Regions from separate parts of the Streptomyces sp. NPDC058274 genome, predicted to be linked through region 2. Evidence: riboswitches for the same ligand, from Rfam matches in the RefSeq annotation. Region 2 holds a riboswitch; each other region holds the start of a gene.
What was found. A riboswitch is a leader RNA that binds a small molecule or an ion and turns the genes downstream of it on or off. The one in region 2 is predicted to bind cyclic di-AMP.
Positions count from the first base shown of each region.

Region 1 (3,267 bases), on a different contig from region 2:
AGCAGCCCCGGCCAGAGCACGGCAGCCAGCGCGAGCAGCGCCTCGGCGACGCCCTGCCACCCGAGCGCCGAGAAACGCGCCCCCAGCACCGTGGTCGCCGCGACCGCGGTCAGCGCGGCCGGCGTCCCCGCCTCCGCCAGCCACCGCTCCCGTTCCCGTACGAGCCGTGCCACGAAGTCCCCGGCCAGCGCCAGCCAGGCCGCGCAGGCCAGGACCAGCGCGATCCGGGACAGGGTCTCGTAACCGGTCAGGTGCAGCCCGATCGAGAGGATGCCGGTCGCCATCACGGCGGCACCGGCGGCGGGCGGGCGCTGCGCCCACCAGGTGAGGAGGGGGGAGGCGCCTGGCATGCGGCCGATGCTAGGGAGCTGCGCGTCTCTCGCACGCGGGGCGCGCAGGGCGCGAGCGCGCGGAGCGCGAAAACCGCCCGCACGCCCGCCTTGCCCACCCGCGCCCGCGTGCCCACCCGCGCCCGCGTGCCCACGCGCGCCTGCACGCCTCGCGCACGCCCGCGCGCCTGAACGGCTCACGCACGCCCGCGCGCCTGCCTGCCCACGCGCGCCCCGCATGCCCATGCCGGGCGCTGCCGCCGCGCGCGCCCGCACGCTTTGCGCACGCCCGCCCGTACGCCGGCGTGCACGATTCCCCGCGCGCCCGGACGACTGGTCCCGCGCCGCCCTCTCGTCTCGTGCGCCCCCGGTTGCGTATGCCATGAGGCACACGCCCGGCGCGCAGGCCGCCCAAGCCGGCGCGCACAGTCAGAAACGCGCCCCCGGAGGCGTCACAGCATCGCGCTTCACAACGTCACGCGTCACAACGTCACGCGTCACAACGTCACGACCTCGCCACGCCTTACGGCGTCACGCCGGCCGTACCACGCTGTGGATCGGCATCGTGTCGCCCGCGTAGTAGATCGACTCCTCGCGGACGTACGCGCCGGGCTTCGGGGCGTGGATCATCATGCCGTTGCCGATGTAGAGGCCGACGTGGCTGAGGTCGTCGTAGAAGAAGACGAGGTCGCCGGGCTTGATGTCGGAGACGGGGACCGTGGTGCCCGCCTTGACCTGGTCCCAGGTGGTACGGGGGAGGGTGACGCCGGCGGCCTTCCAGGCGGCGAGGGTGAGGCCGGAGCAGTCGTACGAGCCCGGGCCGGTCGCGCCCCAGACGTACGGCTTGCCGACCTGGGCGCGGGCGAAGGCGATGGCCTTGGCGGTCTTCGTCGCGTAGGCGGCGTCGGTGGAGGTGCCGGGGCCGGCCGAGCCGCTGCCCTGCTGGGGTGCCTCCTGCCGGCGCTGCTTCTGTTCGGCGGCCTGCTTGCGGGCCAGCTCCTCGGCCTTGCGCTTGGCCTCCGCCCGCTGCTTCTCCTCGATCGCCGCGAGCCGCGCCTTCTCCGCGGCGGTCAGCTTCGACAGCAGCTCTCGGGCGTCGGAGAGCTTCTGCTGGACCTGGGCCTTGGTCGACTTCAGCGTCGTCTGCGACGTGGACAGTGCCTGGAGGCTCTCGGAGGCCTCCTGGCGCTTCTTCGTCGTCGCGGCCTGCTCGGTGGCGTAATCGTCGACGGCCTGCTTCTGGCGGCTGGTCAGCCGGCTCATCAGCTGGGTCTGGTCGAAGTAGTCCTGCGGGTTGTCGGCCAGCAGGAGACTCGCGGTGTCGGGGGCGGCGGCCCCGGTGCGGTACTGGGCCGCGGCGAACGTGCCCAGCTCGTCCCGCGCGGAGTTGAGCTTCTCCGTGCGCTGGGCCACGTCGTCGAGGAGGGTGTCGACGCGCTTGCGCTGCTTGGAGGTCTTCTCCTTGGCCCCGTTGTACTTCTCGGTGGCGGCCTCGGCCTGGTGGTAGAGGTCGTTGACCTTCTTCTCGACCTCTTCCAGGCTGGGCTTGGGGTCGGCCGACGGCGCGGCGTTCGCCGTCTGCGAGAGCAGAGCCACGGAGGTGAGGGCCGCCGTGGCGAGGCCGGGGGTCCGTATGCCCGCTATGCCCGTACCCGTAGGACGCCATTTGCGATGCGACGCCAAGAGAGGCGACTCCTTCCATCATCCGCTTACCGAGTTAGCTGTCGGGTTCGGGCGGACGGTTCGGAAGGGTTGCCCTACGGTCCTGGCCCGACAAGGCGGTTGGACCGATTCACCCCGGGATCGATTGGGTCCCCGGCTCCGGCTGCCGCGGGGGCGCACCGGACTCAGCGGAGGCCGCGCCGGCCCGGCGATGTTCGCCGGTGAGGGTCGGGCGGCCTGACCGGCACGTTAGCCAACTCGTGTGACTTCTGTGAAGGTTGATGGGCGATATGCCCGATACATTTTCGTGACCTTCGCCATGGTCGCCGACCCACTCGGTCAATCCGGAGGGGTCTAGGGCGAGTTGTCCGGGGTGAGGGATTCCCCCGCCGTCGTTCGCCGCTAGTCGTTCGCCGCTCGTCGTTCGTCGTTCGCAGCCCGCAGCCCGCAGCCCGCAGCCCGCAGCCCGCAGCCCGCAGCCCGCAGCCCGCAGCCCGCAGCCCGCAGCCCGCAGCCCGCAGCCCGCAGCCCGCCGCCCGCCGCCGACGGGTGACGCACCGCCGCCCGCCGCCGGGTAACCGACCGCCGTCCGGCCTCGTACGGGCGGCCGTCCGAGGCCGCTCACTGTGCAGAGTCAGTACGTTACGGATGGCGAGGGGGGCGGGGGAGGCTTCGGAAGAGGCCGGCCGCCGGCCCGCCCCGCTTCGGGAAACCGGCCGGATTTCCGGGGTGGCCGCGGGGTGTCAGTGGGTCGGCCTAGACTCGGAGAGCGATGAGCAGCCTCTTTGACGACAGCTTCCTGGCGGACCTCAAGCCCTCCGCGGCCCACGAGGAAGAGCCCCCGCCGCCGCCCGAGGACGGGACGGCCGAGCCGCTTCCGGACGACCTGTTCGGCGGCCGTTTCGACGTGCCGCCGAGCCGATCGGGATCCCGCTCGGGCGAAGCCGGGAGCGGGGGAGGGTATTACCGCGACGGCGCCCCACGCCCCGTGGTCGACCCGGCCACGCTCCTGGACGGGCTGAACGAGAACCAGCGCGCGGCCGTGGTGCACGCCGGCTCCCCGCTGCTCATCGTGGCCGGCGCCGGCTCCGGCAAGACGCGCGTGCTCACGCACCGGATCGCGTATCTGCTGGGCGAGCGCCATGTCCACCCCGGCCAGATCCTCGCGATCACGTTCACGAACAAGGCCGCGGGCGAGATGAAGGAGCGCGTCGAGCACCTCGTCGGTCCGCGGGCGAACGCGATGTGGGTGATGACCTTCCACAGCGCCTGCGTC
Region 1 is NZ_JBHVXW010000017.1:40,806-44,072, forward strand. Features, by position in the region: gene ACFVYF_RS27865 (tellurite resistance/C4-dicarboxylate transporter family protein) at 1-350, opposite strand, end outside; gene ACFVYF_RS27870 (NlpC/P60 family protein) at 861-2,012, opposite strand; cyclic di-AMP (ydaO/yuaA leader) riboswitch at 2,020-2,192, opposite strand; gene pcrA (DNA helicase PcrA) at 2,764-3,267, shown strand, end outside.
Region 1: it holds a riboswitch for cyclic di-AMP, as region 2 does, so the genes downstream of both, ACFVYF_RS27870 (NlpC/P60 family protein) here and ACFVYF_RS04530 (M23 family metallopeptidase) in region 2, are expected to answer to the same signal.

Region 2 (3,267 bases):
CCACCGTCGGCTGGGCGGCGAGCCAGGCCAGCGCCACCGTGGCGACCGGGACGTCGTGGGTCCGGGCGATCTCGTCCAGGGCCGCGAGGACGTTCACACCACGCTCCGTCTCCAGGTGCTTGGCGGCGCCGCCCGCCCGCGGGGAGTCGACGGTCGTACCGGGCCGGTACTTGCCCGTGAGGAAGCCGGAGGCGAGCGCGTAGTACGGGACGGCGGCCAGGCCGGAGCGGGAGGCGACCTCCTGGAGCGGACCCTCGTACGTCTCGCGCGAGACCAGGTTGTACTCCGGCTGGACGGCGACGTACCGCGCCAGCCCCTCGCGGTCGGAGAACTCCAGGGACTCCTGGAGCCGCTCGGGCGAGATGTTGGAGGCGGCGATGGCCCGCACCTTGCCCGCCCGCACCAGCTCGTCGAGCGCGCCGATGATGTCCTCGACGGGGACGGAGGGGTCGTCGCGGTGCGTGTAGTAGAGGTCGATGTAATCCGTGCCCAGCCGGCGCAGCGACGCGTCGGCCGCGGCCCGCACGTTGTCCGGGGCCAGCCCCTTGTAGTCGGGGTGGGAGCCCACCTTGGTGGCCAGGACGATGTCGGAGCGGTTGCCGCGCGCGGCGAACCACTTGCCGATGATCGTCTCCGACTCACCGCCCTTGTTGCCCGGCACCCAGGCGGAGTACGTGTCGGCGGTGTCCACGAAGTTGCCGCCCGCGGCCGCGTAGGCGTCCAGCACGGCGAAGGACTGTGTCTCGTCTGCGGTCCAGCCGAAGACGTTGCCGCCGAGGGCGAGCGGGAAGACCTCGAGCTCGGACGGGCCCAGCTTGCGAAGAGAAGTCATGTCGATCAGCAACACCGGTGGCGGAGCCATCTATTCCGCAAGCCCGCGGAAAAGCCCGCACGAAACGGGCGAAGCGCCCCGCGTAGAAGGCGAGGCGCTCACACCGGGAAACTGTCAGGGATGCCGGGTGCCGATGTGGCTGCCAGGAGCCGTCATGGGCGCCCGGAAGCTGTCAGGGGTTGAGTCCCTTGCTCTGCAGCCAGGCCATCGGGTCGATTCCGGTGGCGTTGCCGCCGGGGTGCACCTCAAGGTGCAGATGCGGCCCGGTCACGTTGCCGGTCGCGCCCACGCGCCCGATGACGTCACCCGTGGCCACCTTCTGCCCCACGCTCGCGCTGATGGAGGACTGGTGGCAGAACCACAGCTCCGTACCGTCATCGAGGGTCAGGATCGTGCGGTAGCCGTACGAACCGGCCCAGCCCGCTTCCGTGATGGTGCCGCTGTGGACGGCCTTGATCAGCGTGCCCGTGGGAGCCGCGAAGTCGAGGCCGGTGTGGTACCCCGAGGACCACAGCGCGCCGGCCTCGCCGAAGCGCGAGGTCAGCGTGTACGAGGAGGTGGGCAGCGAGTAGCTCTTGGCCAGCTTGGCGAGGCGCTCGGCCTCGGCCTTCTGCTTGGCCTCCTCCTCCGCCTTCTTCTTGACGGCGGCGGCCTTGGCCTTCGCCTCGTCCTGCGTCTTGGACGCTTCGGCGGCGGCCTTCTTCGCGGCGGCGGTCTCGGCGGCCCGCTGGGCCGCGCTGTCGACCTGGTCCTGCTGCGACTCGGCCTGCTGCATGATCCGCGCGCGCAGCGCCTCGCCGGCGTCGGTGGTGCCCTGCGCGGTGTCGTCGGTGGTGAGACCGGCGCTGGTGAGCGGGGTGGCGGAGCCCTTCGCAGGGGCCTCGCCGTCGGATATCAGGGCCTTGGCCGAGGTGGCGACCGACGACAGGTCGGGCATCGAGATGGACACCGGGGGCTTGCCGGTCTGCGCGGTGGCCATGCCACCCGCACCGACGGCGGCGATGACGCCGACGCCCAGAACGGTGGAGCTGCGGGCGAGTCCTCCGCCACGCTGCTTGGAGACGCGGTGCCGGCCGCGGACGGGACGGACGGAATCCGCGGTGGGATTCCACTCCTCCCAGGGCCCCTCGTCGCTGCCGCGGCCGTAGCCGAAGGTGTCGCTCTGCTTCTCACTCGGCGCGAACGAGGTGGGTTGTGCAGGCCGGTTTGACGCCACGTGGGCGCGCTCCTTTCCTTCCTTCTCGCCTACCGGGTTAGCTGACGGGTTCGGAGCAGGAAGGTCTCCTACGCGCGTCAACCGCAGTGTGATCCACCGCGAAAGACGCTCGATTCACCCCAAGTTGGTGGTTCCCCGGTTCCCTTGCGGGATTCGGCGCGTGCGCACGGAGCCGACTCCAGTGACGGCTGTGACGACCGCGCTGCGTTATCGAACGTTAATAGACTCGGGCTACGGATTCCAAGCTGTTCGGACTGATCATTAACGTCTTCCGCCTGGACTTACGGGTCATGAGGGGTGGAAAACGGGCGAGTTGACCACGCCTCATAAACCCCAGTTCAATTGACGGTTCGTCAGCTGTTATGCGGAGGGGTGCCATCCGGTCACCTCCGGTGACAACGATCAAGAACAGTTCGTACGACGCTCATGGCCGGCGTACGGCGAGCAGCGCGAGGTCGTCCGTCGTCCCGCCGCCCGTGTGCCGGCGCACGTCTCGCGTGAGGGCTGCCAGCAGCGCGTCGGGGCCGGCGAAGACCCGTCCGGCCAGCCGCGCCGCCGGATCGTAGAACTCCCCGCGCCCGTCACGCGCCTCCGAGAGCCCGTCGGTGTAGAAGAGCAGCGTGGCCCCGCTCGGGAAGGCCGCCTCCTCCGCACGGTCGGGCCGGCTGCCCAACTCGCCCAGCCCGAGCGGCAGTGCGGGCTCCGCGGCGTCCAGGACGCGCAGCGTGCCGTCCGCGCCCAGGAGCAGGGGCGGGGGGTGGCCGCGACTGACGATGCGTACGACGCCGTCGCCGTGCGGGATCTCGGCGAGGACGGCCGTGGTGAACCCCTCGAAGGCGTCGAGTCCGTCGCGCCGGGTCCCTTCGCGCGCCAGCGCCCGCTCCAGTCGCTGGGCGACCGCCTCCAGCGTCGACTCGTGCTCGGCCGCCTCCCGGAACGATCCGATGACCACCGCGACGGCCGCCACCGCGCCCATGCCCTTGCCCCGTACGTCGCCCACCACCAGCCGTACGCCGTGCGGGGAGTCCTGCACCGCGTACAGGTCGCCGCCGATGAACGCGTCGGCCTGCGCCGCCTCGTACCGGGCCGCGAACTCGAAGCCGCCGATCCGTTCGGCCGGCCGCGGCAGGACGGCGCGCTGGGCGGCCTCGGCGATCTCGCGGGCGGAGGCGAGCCGCTCGTCGGTGCGCCGGACCAGGATGTTGATGAGGACGGCCAG
Region 2 is NZ_JBHVXW010000002.1:23,386-26,652, forward strand. Features, by position in the region: gene ACFVYF_RS04525 (aldo/keto reductase) at 1-832, opposite strand, end outside; gene ACFVYF_RS04530 (M23 family metallopeptidase) at 1,005-2,048, opposite strand; cyclic di-AMP (ydaO/yuaA leader) riboswitch at 2,060-2,217, opposite strand; gene ACFVYF_RS04535 (PP2C family protein-serine/threonine phosphatase) at 2,473-3,267, opposite strand, start outside.

Region 3 (3,267 bases), on a different contig from region 2:
CGGTCACCTCCCGCATGTCGCGCCCGCGCCAGGGCACCGAGGAGACCGTGCAGGCCATCGACTCGGCGGCCGTACGCGCCTTCTACGAGAAGCACGTTCGCCCTGCCACGGCCACCGCCGTGGTCGTCGGCGACCTCACGGGGGTCGATCTCGACGCGCTGCTCGCCGACACACTCGGCGCCTGGACCGGCTCGACCGCCGAACCGCGCCCGGTGCCGCCGGTGACCGCCGACGACCGGGGCCGCGTGATCATCGTCGACCGGCCCGGTGCCGTCCAGACGCAGCTGCTCATCGGCCGCGTCGGAGCCGACCGGCACGACCGCGTGTGGCCCGCCCAGGTGCTCGGCACGTACTGCCTCGGCGGCACCCTCACCTCGCGCCTGGACCGCGTCCTGCGCGAGGAGAAGGGATACACCTACGGCGTGCGGGCGTTCGGCCAGGTGCTGCGGTCCGCTCCCGACGGCACGGGCGCCGCGATGCTCGCCATCAGCGGCTCCGTGGACACGCCCAACACCGGCCCGGCGCTGGACGACCTCTGGAAGGTGCTGCGCACCCTCGCGGCGGAGGGCCTGACGGACGCCGAGCGCGATGTCGCCGTGCAGAACCTGGTGGGTGTCGCGCCCCTCAAGTTCGAGACGGCCGCGGCCGTGGCGAGCACGCTCGCGGACCAGGTCGAGCAGCACCTGCCGGACGACTACCAGTCGACGCTGTACCAGCAGCTCGCCGCCACGGGCACGGTGGAGGCCACCGCTGCCGCCGTGAGTGCCTTCCCGGTGGACCGGCTGGTGACCGTTCTCGTCGGTGACGCGGCACAGATCGCGGAGCCCGTCCGCGCCCTCGGGATCGGTGAAGTGAGCGTCGTGACCGCGGAGTAGAGCGACAACTCCCGGTGGGGCCCAGGTGACTGAAGAGTCGCCTGGGCCCCTCTTTGTCCGCACTTCGGATCCGACGTACCCGGACGCGCCCTCAATATGTCCGTATTGATGGGGTGATCATGCGTCTGCCCTGTGGCGTGCACTACAAAAGCCGTGTTCCGTTTGTCGATTGAAAGATGTCCCGTTTAGCGTCAGTCCGGCTGTTCGTCAGGCAGTGCGCCGCGCCCGCGGCACCGGACAGTCATCGCCGAGTCCCCGTACGGCGCGAGCCAGGGGAGCCGGGGACCCATCGAAGTCCCTGGGGTGAATCGGGCGCCCTTCCTGGAAGGGTCCCGTAGGAGACCTTCCTGCTCCGAACCCGTCAGCTAACCCGGTAGGCGAGAAGGAAGGAAAGGACCAGCCCCTTCATGGCGTTCACCCGTGCCACCGGGAAGCACCGTCGTCCGAGCCGGCTCACCCGCACGACCAAGAATGCCGCTGGCGTCGCTGTGCTCACCACCACCGGTGTCATCGGAACCCTGGCCGCTCCGGCACTCGCCGCGGACACTTCCGTAGAACAGACCGGGCTGACCCAGGCCATCACCATCGGCGACTCGGTCGCCGACCAGATCGACGCGCAGGCCGCCGCCCAGCAGCAGGCCGCCGACCAGGCCGCCGCCCTGAAGAAGGCCGAGGAGGCCGCCCGCAAGCGCGCCGCGGAGAAGGCCGAGAAGGAGCGAGAGGCCAAGGCCCGTGCCGCCCGTGCCGCCGAGCGCAAGCGCCTCAACACCTTCGTCTCGCCCATCACCGGCTCGTACGTCTCCACGGGCTACAAGACCGGCGGCAGCCTCTGGTCCTCCGGCAGCCACACCGGTGTGGACTTCCACGCCGCATCCGGCACCGCCGTCCACGCCGTGGGCTCCGGCACCGTCGTGACGGCCGGCTGGGGCGGCGCGTACGGCAACCAGATCGTCATCAAGATGCATGACGGTACGTACACCATGTACGGCCACCTGTCGTCCATCGGTGTCTCCGTGGGGCAGACGGTCACCCCGGGCCAGCAGATAGCCCTCTCCGGCTCGACCGGCAACACCACCGGGCCCCACCTCCACTTCGAGGCCCGCACGACGGCCGAGTACGGCTCGGACATGGACCCCGTCGCCTACCTCCGCTCGCACGGCGTGAACGTCTGACACAGGCCCGCGGGGCGCACGCACGCGTGCGCCCGGTCAACCGCGTATGGACTTCGAAGGCCCCGGCTCATAGAGCCGGGGCCTTCGCCGTTTCGAACGGTCCTCTGTCCAAAAAATATCCATGGATTCCGGTCCGCCATCGGAAATTCCGTCTCTCTGCAATAGAGTCACTGAACATGCGCCAATCGACGGCGTTTCGCGAGGATTAAGGCGGAGGTCCGCTCATGCGCATTCCGGCGCACTCGGTATGCACGGCGATCCGTGACGACATCGTCGCGGGTGTCTACGAGCGGGGCGGCCGACTCACCGAAGAACTGCTCGCGCGGCGCTACGGCGTCTCCCGCGTCCCCGTGCGCGAGGCGCTGCGCACCCTGGAGGCCGAGGGCTTCGTCGTCACCCGGCGGCACGCGGGCGCGTGCGTCGCGGAGCCGACCGAGCAGGAGGCCGCGGACCTGCTGGAGATGCGGATGCTCCTCGAGCCGCTGGGCGCCGCCCGGGCCGCGCAGCGCCGCACGGAAGCGCACCTCAAGGTGTTGCGGGGCCTGGTCAGACTGGGCCAGGAGCGGGCCAGGAGGGGCCACAGCGATGATCTGCGCTCCCTGGGGGGCTGGTTCCACGAAACGCTCGCGCAGGCGTCCGGCAGCCCCGCGCTGACGTCCACCCTCGCCCAGCTGCGGCACAAGATCGCCTGGATGTACGCGGTGGAGGCGCCCGCCAACCCGGCGGAGTCCTGGGCGGAGCACGGCGGGATCGTGGACGCCGTCGCGCGGGGCGACAGCGAGCGGGCACGGGCGATCACCGCGCTGCACACCGAGCGGGCGAGCGCGGCGCACCGGCTTCGTTTCCCCGGGCGCGGGGAGGCCGGCGACCGCCCGGACCGTGTGAGGACTTCGCAACATCCCGTAAACATGACGGGCCTGCGGCATTAACAAAAAGGCCGTATACAAATAGGGGTAATTCGCGGGGGATTATTTTTGCTGCCCGCAGAATGAAAAGGCCGAAGGGCTCGACCGGAATACCGGACGGGCCCTTCGATGGCGTTCGGGACAATCTCTTATGGGGCGTCGGTGGGCGCCACCATTTTGCGAGGAGCCCCGACTGCGCGCGGCCGTTTCCACCGGGGCCGGCCCGGCCCCGGTGCGAAGCCGGGCGTGCTCAGACGGTCTCGGGAAGCTCGTCGAGCCCCTCGGAGACCAGCTTGGCCAGACGGTCGAGCGCGG
Region 3 is NZ_JBHVXW010000022.1:127,944-131,210, forward strand. Features, by position in the region: gene ACFVYF_RS32315 (M16 family metallopeptidase) at 1-875, shown strand, start outside; cyclic di-AMP (ydaO/yuaA leader) riboswitch at 1,111-1,270, shown strand; gene ACFVYF_RS32320 (M23 family metallopeptidase) at 1,283-2,047, shown strand; gene ACFVYF_RS32325 (GntR family transcriptional regulator) at 2,272-2,976, shown strand; gene ACFVYF_RS32330 (HPr family phosphocarrier protein) at 3,203-3,267, opposite strand, start outside.
Region 3: it holds a riboswitch for cyclic di-AMP, as region 2 does, so the genes downstream of both, ACFVYF_RS32320 (M23 family metallopeptidase) here and ACFVYF_RS04530 (M23 family metallopeptidase) in region 2, are expected to answer to the same signal.